2 linked regions of the Magnetospirillum sp. XM-1 genome follow. The protein of the gene in region 1 interacts with the protein of each later gene in a pairwise test. Links are inferred from orthologs where the notes say so. Each region holds a gene or a part of one and is shown in the gene's direction. Other genes may lie near its edges. The genes, in order: trkA and ptsN.

Region 1 (6,072 bases):
TGCCGCCGACGAGATCGGCGTACTCTCCCGCGCCTTCAACCGCATGACCCATCAGCTGTCCAGCCAGCGCCAGGATCTGGTGGACGCCAACCGCGAGCTGGACGAGCGTCGCCGCTTCACCGAAACGGTGCTGGCCGGCGTGACCTCGGGGGTCATCGGCCTGGATTCCGACGGGCGCATCCATCTTCCCAACCGTTCGGCCGGCGAACTGATCGGCATCAATCTCGAGGAACAGGTCGGCCGGGATATCCGGGACGTCATTCCCGATCTGGCCGAGCCTTTGGACGAGGCGGTCCGCCGTCCCGACAAGCTGATCCAGCGCGAGGTGCGGCTGTCCACGCCGGGAGGCCGCGCCCGCATGCTGCTGGTGCGCGTCGCCGCCGAGCGGCTCGAAGCCGAAATCATCGGCTATGTGGTGACCTTCGACGACATCACCGAGCTGGTCTCGGCCCAGCGCAAGGCGGCCTGGTCCGACGTGGCGCGGCGCATCGCCCACGAGATCAAGAACCCACTGACCCCGATCCTGCTCTCGGCCGAGCGGCTGAAACGCAAGTATCTCAAAGAGATACAGAACGATCCTGAGACCTACGTCAATCTGGTGGAAACCATCGTCCGCCAGGTGGGCGACATCGGCCGCATGGTGGACGAGTTCTCGTCCTTCGCCCGCATGCCGGCGCCGCAGATCAAGCCGGACGACCTGAACGACATCTGCCGCCAGGCGGTGTTCCTGCAAAAGACCGGCAATCCCGACGTGGAGTTCGTCCACCAATTGCCCGAGGGCAAGGTGCCGTTGATGTGCGACGGCCGCCTGATCGGCCAGGCGCTGACCAACCTGTTGAAGAACGCGGTGGAGGCCATCCACGGCCGCGACGACCCCGAGGCGCCCCGCGGCCGGGTGGCGCTCAGCCTCGTCGCCCAGGACGAACGGCTGGTGGTGACGGTGGAGGACAACGGCAAGGGCCTGCCCACCGAGAACCGGGAGCGGCTGACCGAACCCTACGTCACCACGCGCAGCAAAGGCACCGGCCTGGGGCTGGCCATCGTCAAGAAGATCATGGAAGACCACGGCGGTGATCTGTATCTTGAGGATGCGCCAGGGGGAGGCGCGCGGATCGGGCTGGTCTTCCCGCTCTCCGAACAGCCGCAACAGTTTCAGGCAAACGGCGACACCACGGTAACCCATGGCGCATGACATCCTGATCGTCGACGACGAGGCCGATATCCGCGCCTTGATCGCCGGCATCCTCGAGGACGAGGGGCACAACACCCGCGAGGCCGCCAATTCGGACGAGGCCCTGGAGGGGATACGCGCCCGGCGGCCCAATCTGGTGATCCAGGACATCTGGCTGCAGGGCTCGCGCCTGGACGGCCTGGAGGTGCTGGACGCCGTCAAGCACGACCATCCGGAAGTGCCGGTGGTGATGATCTCGGGGCACGGCAACATCGAGACCGCCGTGCAGGCCATCAAGCAGGGCGCCTACGACTTCATCGAGAAGCCGTTCAAGGCCGACCGCCTGCTCCTGGTGGTGGAGCGCGCCATCGAGGCCGCCCGGCTGCGGCGCGAGAACGAGGAGCTGAAGCTCCGTTCCGGTTCCGCCGGCGAACTGGTCGGTGGCGCGCTCGGCGTCATGCAGGTGCGCCAGGCCATCGAGAAGGTGGCGCCCACCAATTCCCGCGTGCTGATCACCGGTCCGGCCGGTTCGGGCAAGGAAATCGTGGCGCGGCAAATTCACGCCCGCTCGCGCCGGGCCGAGGGGCCGTTCGTGGTCCTGAACTGCGCCGCCATGCACCCCGACCGCATGGAGATGGAGCTGTTCGGCACCGAGCACGGGCTGGACGGTCCCGATTCCCCGCGCAAGATCGGCACCTTCGAACAGGCCCATGGCGGCACCCTGCTGCTGGACGAAGTGGCCGACATGCCGCTGGAAACCCAGGGCAAGATCGTCCGCGTCCTCCAAGACCAGATGTTCGAGCGGGTAGGGGGCGGCAAGAGGGTCGAGGTGGACGTGCGCGTCATCGCGTCCACCAACCGCGACCTGCAAGCCGAGATGAATGCCGGGCATTTCCGCGAGGATCTGTACTACCGCCTCAACGTGGTGCCGGTGAAGATGCCGGCCCTTCGCGACCGGCGCGAGGACATTCCCGCCCTGGCGCGCCACTTCATGGCGCTTGCCGCAGCCGCCGCCGGCGTGCAGCCCCGGGTGGTGGGCGAGGACGCCCTGGCGGCGCTGCAGGCCTATGACTGGCCGGGCAACGTGCGCCAGCTCAGAAACGTCATGGACTGGCTGCTGATCATGGCGCCGGGCGACGCGCGTGAGCCCATCCGCGCCGACATGCTGCCCGGCGAGATCGGCGCCATCACGCCGGCGGTTCTGCGCTGGGACAAATCGAGCGAGATCATGACCCTGCCGCTGCGCGAGGCGCGCGAGCTGTTCGAGCGGGAATACCTGCTGGCCCAGGTCAACCGGTTCGCCGGCAACATCTCGCGCACCTCGGCCTTCGTCGGCATGGAACGTTCCGCCCTTCACCGCAAGCTCAAGCTGCTTGGCGTCAACACGGACGAAAAGAAATGAAGGTCATAGTCTGCGGCGCCGGTCAGGTCGGCTTCAACATCGCCCACTATCTGGCGGGCGAGAACAACGACGTCACCATCATCGACCAGCGGCCCGAGCTGATCCGCAAGGTCAGCGACACGCTCGACGTCCAGGTGGTGCTGGGCTTCGCCTCCCATCCGGCGGTGCTGGAACAGGCGGGCGCCGGCGACGCCGACATGATCATCGCGGTGACCGCCGCCGACGAGGTCAACATGGTCGCCTGCCAGGTGGCGCACTCGCTGTTCAACGTGCCGACCAAGATCGCCCGCGTGCGCAGCCAGAGCTATCTGGCCCCCATCTGGGCCAACCTGTTCTCGCGCGAGCATCTGCCCATCGACGTCATCATCAGCCCCGAGATCGAGGTGGCCCGCGCCATCACCAAGCGGCTGCAGGTGCCGGGCGCCATCGACGTCATTCCGCTGGTGGGCGACAAGGTCCGCCTGATCGGGGTGCGCTGCACCGAGAACTGCCCGCTGATCAACACGCCTTTGCGCCAGCTCACCGTGCTGTTCCCGGACCTCGCCATCGTCATCATCGGCATCGTGCGCGACGGCAAGGCCATCGTGCCCACCTCCGAGGACCAGATGCTGGAGGGCGACGAGGTCTATTTCGTCGTCGATACGGCCCATGTGGACCGGGCGCTGACCGCTTTCGGCCGCGAGGACCAGGAAGCGCGGCGCATCGTCATCTTCGGCGGCGGCAATATCGGCCTGTTCCTGGCCCAGCAGCTGGAAGCGGCCCGGCCCGGCACCTCCATCAAGATCATCGAGTCCAACAAGGAGCGCGCCGAGTTCGTCGCCAAGGCGGTGGGCCACACCGTGGTGATCCACGGCGACGCGCTCGACCCGGAAATCCTTGAGGAAGCCTCGGTGGGCGCCGCCGAGGCGGTGGTGGCCGTCACCAACGACGACGAGACCAACATCCTGTCGGGCCTGTTGGCCAAGCGCTACGGCTGTCGCCGCACCATGGCGCTGATCAACAAGACCACCTACAACTCGCTGGTGGCGCCGCTGGGCATCGACGTCGCGGTCAATCCCCGCGCCATCACCGTATCCAACATCCTCCAGCATGTGCGCCGGGGCCGCATCCACGCCGTCCACTCCCTGCACGAGGGCTTCGGCGAGCTGATCGAGGCCGACGCGCTGGAAACCTCGTCCCTGGTGGGCAAGCCGCTCAGGGACGTCAAGCTGCCGTCGGGCGTGCTGCTGGGCGCGGTGGTCCATGACGGCAAGGTGGTCAGCCCGCGCGGCAGCACGGTGATCCATCCCGGCGACCGCGTCATCCTGTTCGCCACCGCCGACGCGGTGAAGAAGGTGGAAAAGATGTTCTCGGTCCGGCTGGAATATTTCTGATGCCCGGATTGCCGCTGCCCCGCCCCTCGGCGGTGATTTTCGACTGGGACAACACCCTGGTGGATTCCTGGGTGTGCATCCAGGAATCCTACAACATGACCTTCCGCCATTTCGGCATGCCGGAATGGAGTCTGGACGAGACCCGCGAAAGGGTCGCCGCCTCCATGCGCGATTCCTTCCCCGCCATGTTCGGCGAGCGCTGGCCCGAGGCCCGCGACGTCTTCACCAAAAGCTTCGAGTCCATTCACCTCGACTATCTCAACCCGCTGCCCGGCGCGTCCGAGATGCTGGGCGCGCTTCGGGCCGAGGGAGTGGTGCTGGCGGTGGTCAGCAACAAGCGCGGCGGCTTTTTGCGCAAGGAAGCCGAGATCATGGGCTGGAGCGGCCATTTCGTCCGTCTGGTGGGCGCCGACGACGCCGAGGCCGACAAGCCGGCCGCAGCACCCGTCCATCTCGCCCTGTCCGGAACCGGCATCGAGGCCGGACGCCATGTGTGGTTCGTGGGCGATTCGCCCATCGACACCCACTGCGCCGTCAACGCCGGTTGCACCCCCATCCTGATGCGGCCCCAATCCCCGGCCGAAGGCGAGTTCGCCCATCCGCCCGCCCGCTTCCTGCGGGCCTGCATGGACCTCGTCCATCTTGTCCGAGAACTATAGGTTCCCATCTGTTGGAAATGGTGGTAACGACAAGGGTTCAACGGGGTAGGTGCCCAGCCGCACTCCAATAATCAAGATCGGCCAATAAGAACGGATTCCAATCATGTCCGCCGAAAAATCGCAAAATGTGCAGGATGTGTTCCTCAACTACATCCGCAAGAACAAGACGCCCGTCACCATCTTCCTGGTCAACGGCGTGAAGCTTCAGGGTATCGTCACCTGGTTCGACAACTTCTCGGTGCTGCTGCGCCGCGACGGTCATACCCAACTGGTGTACAAGCACGCCATCTCGACGGTGATGCCGTCGACCCCCATCTCTCTGTTCGAGCCTCCGATCAAGGAAAACGGCGAAGAATAGGTGGGAGAAACCGGTTCCACACAGGCGGCGCCCAGCCGCGCCATGGTGATCCACCCCGCCTTCAAGGGCGGGGATGGTTCCCGTCTGCCTGAAGCCCGCCTCGCCGAGGCGGTCGGGCTGGCCGGAGCCATCGATCTCGACATCGTCGCCGCCGAGGCGGTCAACGTCGCCAAGGTCCGCCCGGCCACCCTGATGGGCAAGGGCGCGGTGGAGCGTCTGGCCGAACTGGTCAAGGAATGCGAGGTCGATCTGGCGGTGGTGGACGGCCATCTGTCGCCGGTGCAGCAGCGCAATCTGGAAAAGGCCTGGGGCTGCAAGGTCATCGACCGCACCGGCCTGATTCTCGAAATTTTCGGCGCAAGGGCGCGGACCCGCGAGGGCACGCTGCAGGTGGAACTGGCGGCACTTTCGTACCAGCGCTCGCGGCTGGTGCGGTCCTGGACCCACCTGGAACGCCAGCGGGGCGGCTTCGGCTTTCTGGGCGGCCCCGGCGAGACCCAGATCGAGGCTGACCGCCGCATGATCGGCGAGCGCATCGTCAAGCTGGAGCGCGAGCTGGAAGACGTCAAGCGCACCCGCGAGCTGCACCGCAAGGCGCGGCGCAAGGTGCCCTATCCCATCGTCGCCCTGGTGGGCTACACCAATGCCGGCAAGTCGACGCTGTTCAACCAGCTGACCCGGGCCGAGGTGATGGCCAAGGATATGCTGTTCGCCACGCTGGACCCCACCATGCGCACCCTGGTGCTGCCGTCGGGGCGCAAGATCATCCTGTCGGACACGGTGGGCTTCATCTCCGACCTGCCGCACGAACTGGTCGCCGCCTTCCGCGCCACCCTGGAGGAGGTGCTGGAGGCCGACGTGGTGGTGCATGTGCGCGACGTCTCCCACCCCGACACCGAGGCCCAGGCCGCCGACGTGGATACCGTGCTCCGCGAGCTGGGGCTGTCCGAGGTGGTGGACCGCGGGCTGGTCGAGGCGCTGAACAAGATCGATCTGCTGGACGAGCAGGGCCGCGAGGAAGTGCTGAACCAGGCCAAGCGCCGCGACGGCGCCATGGCGCTGTCGGCGGTGACCGGCGAGGGCGTCGACGACCTGCTGGCCGAGCTGGA
Region 2 (6,035 bases), 1.7 Mb from region 1 along the record:
GATCCAGGTCTACGCCGACAACGGCATCGAATGGCATTCCGAGGAGCTCCGCGTCATCGCGCGGGGCAACGCGCATGCCATCCGCGGCAACATGACGGTGGACGCCGACGTGCTCACCGCCCATTACCGCAAGGGAGCCAAGGGCGACGAGATCTGGCGTCTGGACGCCGACGGCAACGTGGTGATCCGCTCGCCCAACGACACCGCCACCGGCCACAAGGCCATCTACGACCTGGACAAGTCCATCTTCGTGCTGAAGGGCGCCCCGGCCAAGCTGGTCACCCCCACCGACACCTTCACCGCCACCGAAAGCCTGGAATACTGGGAACTGAAGAAGATGGCGGTCCTGCGCGGCGACGCCGTCGCCACCCAGCCGGGCGAGAAGACGCTGAAGGGCGACGTGCTGACCGCCCACTTCAAGGACAAGTCCGCCACGCCGTCCAAGCCGGGCGCCAAGCCGGCCCAGGCCGGCACCGCCAAGCCGGGACAGGCCGGCCAGCAATCGGGCGGCGACGGCAACGGCCTGGAACTGCAGCGCGCCGACGCCTACGGCCACGTGGTGATCCTGTCCAAGAGCGAGACGGTGACCGGCGAGAGGGGCGACTACGACGCCGAAACCGGTATCGCCACCGTCACAGGTTCGGTTAAGATCAGCCGCGAAGGCGGCAACCAGCTGGAAGGGGGATGGGCGCACGTGAACCTCAACACCGGGGTCAGCAAGCTGTTCCCCACCGCCGCCGGCGCCGCCGAAAGCGGGCAGAGGGTTCAGGGCCTGTTCATTCCGCAGAAAAAGGGCGATAAGGGCGATAAGAGCGAGCCGCCGGGCAAGGCGGGCTTCGTCGGCAATGTGCCGGCGTCCGGATCGGGGGGACGATGAAAAGCACCAAGCCAGCCTCGCCTTTTACCGCCGGCGGCGCCACCGTCTCCGGACCGCGTCTGGTGGCCGACAATCCCGGCTTGGTGGCCCGCAACCTGGGCAAGAGCTTCAAGGGCCGCCCGGTGCTGCGCGACGTCTCCATCTCGGTGCAGCGGGGCGAGGCGGTGGGCCTGCTGGGTCCCAACGGCGCCGGCAAGACCACCTGCTTTTACTGCATCACCGGCCTGATCAATCCCGATGTCGGCGCGATCCTGCTGGACGGCACCGAGATCACCGACCTGCCCATGTACCGCCGCGCCCGGCTCGGCATCGGCTATCTGCCGCAGGAGGCCTCGATCTTCAGAGGGCTTTCGGTGGAAGGCAACATCATGGCGGTGCTGGAAGTGGTCGAGGCCGATTCCGAGCGCCGCCAGCACGACCTGGAAAGCCTGCTGGCCGAGTTCTCCATCAGCCATCTGCGCCGGGCGCCCGCCATGGCGCTGTCGGGCGGCGAGCGCCGCCGCGTCGAGATCGCCCGCGCCCTGGCGTGTCGTCCCCACTTCATCCTGCTGGACGAACCGCTGGCCGGCATCGACCCCATCGCCGTGTCGGACATCCGCGATCTGGTGGCCCACCTCAAGCACCGCGGCATCGGGGTGCTGATCACCGATCACAATGTGCGCGAGACCCTGGACCTCATCGACCGCGCCTACATCCTGCACGACGGCGCGGTGCTGATGGAGGGCCGCCCCGCCGAGATCGTCGCCCACGAAGGAGTGCGGCGCGTCTATCTCGGCGAGCGGTTCAGCATGTAACGCCCCGCCATGGCCATCGGTCCCAGGCTTGATATCCGCCAGACCCAGTCTCTGGTGATGACGCCGCAATTGCAGCAGGCGATCAAGCTGCTGCAATTGTCCAATTTCGAGCTGGCCGCCTTCATCGATCAGGAACTGGAGCGCAACCCGCTTCTGGAGCGGGAAGAAGGCGAGCGGGGACTCGAGCCCGCCGAGCCCAAGGCCGACGCCGCCGACCTGCCCGTCCTCGATTCCGCCCCCGCCGAACCCCCGTTGCTGGACGGCATGACCGCCGGCTCGGCCGAGGACGGCATGGACGTGGACTACGACAACACCTTCAACAACGACAGCGCGTCCGACGCCGTCCAGGACGAATCGCTCGGCCAGTGGGGCAACGTCAACGGCGGCGGCGGCGGCTTCGACGACGGCGAATCCAGCCTGGAACAGATGACGGCCGGCGAGATCAGCTTACGCGACCATCTGGCCGCCCAGGTCAGCATGGACATTCCCGTCCCCGCCGACCGCCTGATCGCGCTGCATCTCATCGAGATGCTGGACGAGGCGGGCTACCTGATCGGCGACCTGGACGAACTGGCGGAAAAGCTGGGCTGTTCGCGCCAGCATGTGGAAGTGGTGCTGAAACGCGTCCAGGGCTTCGATCCCGTCGGCGTCTTCGCCCGCTCCCTCAAGGAATGCCTGGGTCTGCAGCTGGCTGAGAAGAACCGCCTGGACCCCGCCATGCAGGCGCTGCTGGACAATCTGGAGCTGCTGGCCCGGCGCGACCTGCCCGGCCTGATGCGGGTCTGCGGCGTCGACGCCGAGGACCTGGCCGAGATGATCTCCGAGATCAAGGCGCTGGACCCCAAGCCGGCGCTGGCCTTCGACCACGTGGTGGCCCAGCCGGTCACCCCCGACGTGCTGATGCGCCGCACCCAGGACGGCGCCTGGGTGGTGGAGCTGAATTCCGACACCCTGCCCCGCGTGCTGGTCAACACCCGCTACTATTCCAAGATCGCCGGCGCGGCCAAGAGCAAGGACGACAAGACCTACATCTCCGAGCGCTTCCAGTCGGCCAACTGGCTGGTGAAGTCGCTGCACCAGCGCGCCACCACCATCCTCAAGGTGGCCACCGAGATCGTCCGCCAGCAGGACGCCTTCTTCCGCTTAGGGGTCCAGCACCTGCGGCCCTTGGTGCTGCGCGACATCGCGACCGCCATCTCCATGCACGAAAGCACGGTCAGCCGCGTCACCTCGAACAAGTACATCGCCACGCCCAGGGGCATCTACGAGCTGAAGTACTTCTTCACCCAGGCCATCAGCTCGGCCGACGGCGGCGACGCCCATTCGGCCGAGGCGGTGCGCCACCGCATCAAGGCGCTGATCGATGCCGAGGGCAAGAGCGTGCTGTCCGACGATTCCATCGTCGACGCGCTCAAGGCCGAAGGCATCGACATCGCCCGCCGGACGGTGGCAAAATACAGGGAAGCCATGAACATCGGCTCGTCGGTCCAGCGCCGGCGCGAGAAGTCGCTGGGCATGTGATCGGCCCTGCCGTCCGCCATGCTTGACTTCGGACAAGTCGGGGCCTATTTTCCGCCCGCCCCGTGGGAAAGACGGGACGGGGAAGTTGGCGCGGTAGAGTGGATCCCGCGCCCGTTATGTGAAGACCCAGCGGAACCAGGCGTTCCGCGCTCATAGGGTGGATTCATGGAAATCACCGATCTGATCAGCCCGGCCGCCGTCATTCCGAATCTGCGCGCGACGTCCAAGAAGCAGGCGCTGCAGGACCTGGCCAAGAAGGCTGCCGAGATTACCGGCCTGCACGAGCGGGCCATCTTCGACGTGCTGCTGGAGCGCGAGCGTCTGGGGACCACCGGCGTCGGCAACGGCATCGCCATCCCCCACGGCAAGCTGCCGGCCATGGAGCGCCTGTACGGCGTCTTCGCGCGGCTGGAAAAGCCCATCGCCTTCGAGTCCATCGACGAACAGCCGGTGGACCTGATCTTCCTGCTGCTGGCCCCCGAATCCGCCGGCGCCGACCACCTGAAGGCCCTGGCCCGGGTATCGCGCCTGCTGCGCGACAAGGGCGTGTGCGAGAAGCTGCGCGGCACCGACAACGCCGACGCCCTCTACGCCCTGCTGACCGAAAGCCCGGCCAGCCGGGCGGCGTGATTTCGCGTCGCCGCCATGCCGTCATGCCCGGACTTGTTCCGGGCATCCACGGTGCGGGCCGCGTTATCCATCATTCCGGACGCCTTCGTGCGACGCAGCGTGGATGGCCGGGTCAAGCCCGGCCATGACGACGGAATGCTTTCGCACCCATTTTTGACTCGTCTTACCCAATCCGAGACATCCGTCTCGGATTGGGGACAAATAAGCCAAAGCCCGCGCGCCGGGCCGCCCCTAGCGCGGGCTTTTCCTTAGATCTTCCTGCGAAAAAGTACACTGAGCGTAGCGAAGGACTTTTTCGCAAGCGTGCTAATGCACGCTCATGGGCTCCATCTCGTGCTGGACGATGGCGGCGAAGGCGGTGTCGCGCGACGGCGCCGCGCCGATCACCGTGCCGTCGGCGGCATGAATGGACCAGCCGCCCTGCCCGCCATTGTCCTCGTGCTTGAAATAGGCGACGGCTGGCATGCCCCAGTTGAGGAAATCGGTGGCGCTCATCAGGTGATGGCCCATGATGGAGTTTCTGTTATCCGTGGTCTTCATGTTCAGACCTCCCTCTTATGGCCGGTTCTGGCCCGGGATGACACCGGCGAGGCTTCGTCGGCGGAAACGGTGATGGTGTGGGGCGCCTCGCCCGCCCGTCCGATGGGAATGGTGCGGACCTTGGGCTCGGGCACCCGGCGGATCAGGTCGACGTGCAGCAGGCCGTTGTCCAAGGACGCGCCCATGACTTCCATGCCGTCGGCCAGCAGGAAGGCGCGCTGGAACTGGCGCGACGCGATGCCGCGATGGATGAAGATGCGGCTGCCCTCGTCATCGGCCTGACGCCCGCGGATGACCAGCTGATTGTCCTCGAGCGCCACGGACAGGTCGTCCCACGAGAACCCGGCCACCGCCAGCGTGATGCGCAGGCCGTTCTCGGAAATCTGTTCGATGTTGTAGGGCGGATAGCCCTCGGGCGAGGTTTTGGAGATGCGGTCGAGCAGCCGGTCGAAATGATCGAAGCCGAGCAGCAGCGGGGAATTGAACGCGGACAAACGGGACATGATCTTCGTTCTCCTCGGGCATGAGCGAGTACGCCAAGGAAGGGCCCGTCATCGGCACCCTTCATCATATTATCTTGGGGGGAATTAAAGGATCGTCAAGCGAAGCGGTATTTTCACCCGGCGTCCCATAGCATCAAGCCGTGAATCCGCACCGTATCCACTCTCGTCATGCCCGGACTTGTTCCGGGCATCCACGTGGATGCCCGGGTCGAGCCCGGCCATGACGCAAAGAGATGATCCGGATTTGACGCAAGACGATCTCGGGAGAAAACAGACTCTCACCCGCCCTTCCTGAGCCCGCTCACCAGATCGACGTAATCGTGCTCGACATCGGGCGAGATCAGGCCGTGGCGGATCAGGAAGTCGATGATCACCAGATTGACGTTGAACTTGAACTCGTCGGTGTCCTTGACCAGACGGGCCACCTCGGCCACCGGCATCAGGGTGAAGCCCTGCAGCTCGCCGTCGGTGTTGCGCGGCGTGAAGCTCTCGGGGACCTCCAGGTCGTAGCAGAACATCACGTCGGGCTTGAGGCCCCACTCATCCTCGAGGCAATAGGAGACCACGCCGACGGGGCGCGCGGTGGCGGCCAGCGCCGCCGGAATGTCGGCCTCCTCGGCCGCTTCCTTGATCAGGTTGTCGGCCAGTGACAGGTCGCTGGGCTGGCCGCCGGCCACCATGTTGTCCAGCTTGCCCGGCGCCACGCTCTTGTCCTTGGCGCGGCGGCCGATCCACAGGTGAAGGCCGTCGGGACGGCGCACCATTCCGTTGACGTGGACGCCATAGGCGCGGATGCCGAACAGGCTGACCACGCCCCGGTCGATGCTCATCAGGGCCGGATCGCCGAAGCGGGCCGAGACCCGGTAGCGCTCGCCCCGCAATTTCGGCGTGCCCCAATCCTCGGCCAGTTCGCGGGCCACCTCGTCGATGGCGTTGCTGCGCGCCTCTGGCGTGGCCAGCGCCGGATGGAGGCTGACGCCTTCGATGGACACCCGGAAGGCCTCGGGAAAGGCGGCGAGGCGCTGGGCCACGTCGTGGCGGACCCAGCCGATCCACTTGCCCTCCACCGAGAACGGCCGGAACTTGGCCAGGTCGTGGCGGTTGCAGACGCGGATGTGGTCGAGGAAGGCCATGATACGGGCTCCGGCGGAGGATGCGACAGGGTGCAGA

Evidence for each region.
Region 2: the proteins of trkA (region 1) and ptsN interact in binary tests that used the Escherichia coli proteins (3 or more experiments, as listed by UniProt). The link is inferred for Magnetospirillum sp. XM-1 from one-to-one orthologs.

The regions. Positions count from the first base shown.
Region 1 is NZ_LN997848.1:3,128,237-3,134,308, forward strand. The notes cover bases 1,759-4,757. They hold trkA (Trk system potassium transporter TrkA), read left to right. Parts: upstream 1,759-2,569; coding sequence 2,570-3,946; downstream 3,947-4,757. Other genes in these bases: XM1_RS14465 (sigma-54 dependent transcriptional regulator), read left to right, coding at 1,759-2,573; XM1_RS14475 (HAD family hydrolase), read left to right, coding at 3,946-4,605; hfq (RNA chaperone Hfq), read left to right, coding at 4,709-4,757. Also shown: XM1_RS14460 (PAS domain-containing sensor histidine kinase), read left to right, coding at 1-1,192; more of XM1_RS14465, read left to right, coding at 1,182-1,758; more of hfq, read left to right, coding at 4,758-4,963; GTPase HflX, read left to right, coding at 4,964-6,072. UniProt on the Escherichia coli protein: Part of the constitutive potassium transport systems TrkG and TrkH. May regulate the transport activity of TrkG and TrkH systems. Binds to NAD(+) and NADH.
Region 2 is NZ_LN997848.1:1,381,099-1,387,133, reverse strand. Bases 2,128-5,089 are described here. They hold ptsN (PTS IIA-like nitrogen regulatory protein PtsN), read left to right. Parts: upstream 2,128-3,357; coding sequence 3,358-3,822; downstream 3,823-5,089. Other genes in these bases: XM1_RS06595 (Hsp20 family protein), read right to left, coding at 4,365-4,865; XM1_RS06600 (DUF1150 family protein), read right to left, coding at 4,129-4,362; rpoN (RNA polymerase factor sigma-54), read left to right, coding at 2,128-3,192. Outside these bases: XM1_RS06620 (LptA/OstA family protein), read left to right, coding at 1-877; lptB (LPS export ABC transporter ATP-binding protein), read left to right, coding at 874-1,671; more of rpoN, read left to right, coding at 1,681-2,127; XM1_RS06590 (DUF4743 domain-containing protein), read right to left, coding at 5,144-5,998. UniProt on the Escherichia coli protein: Seems to have a role in regulating nitrogen assimilation.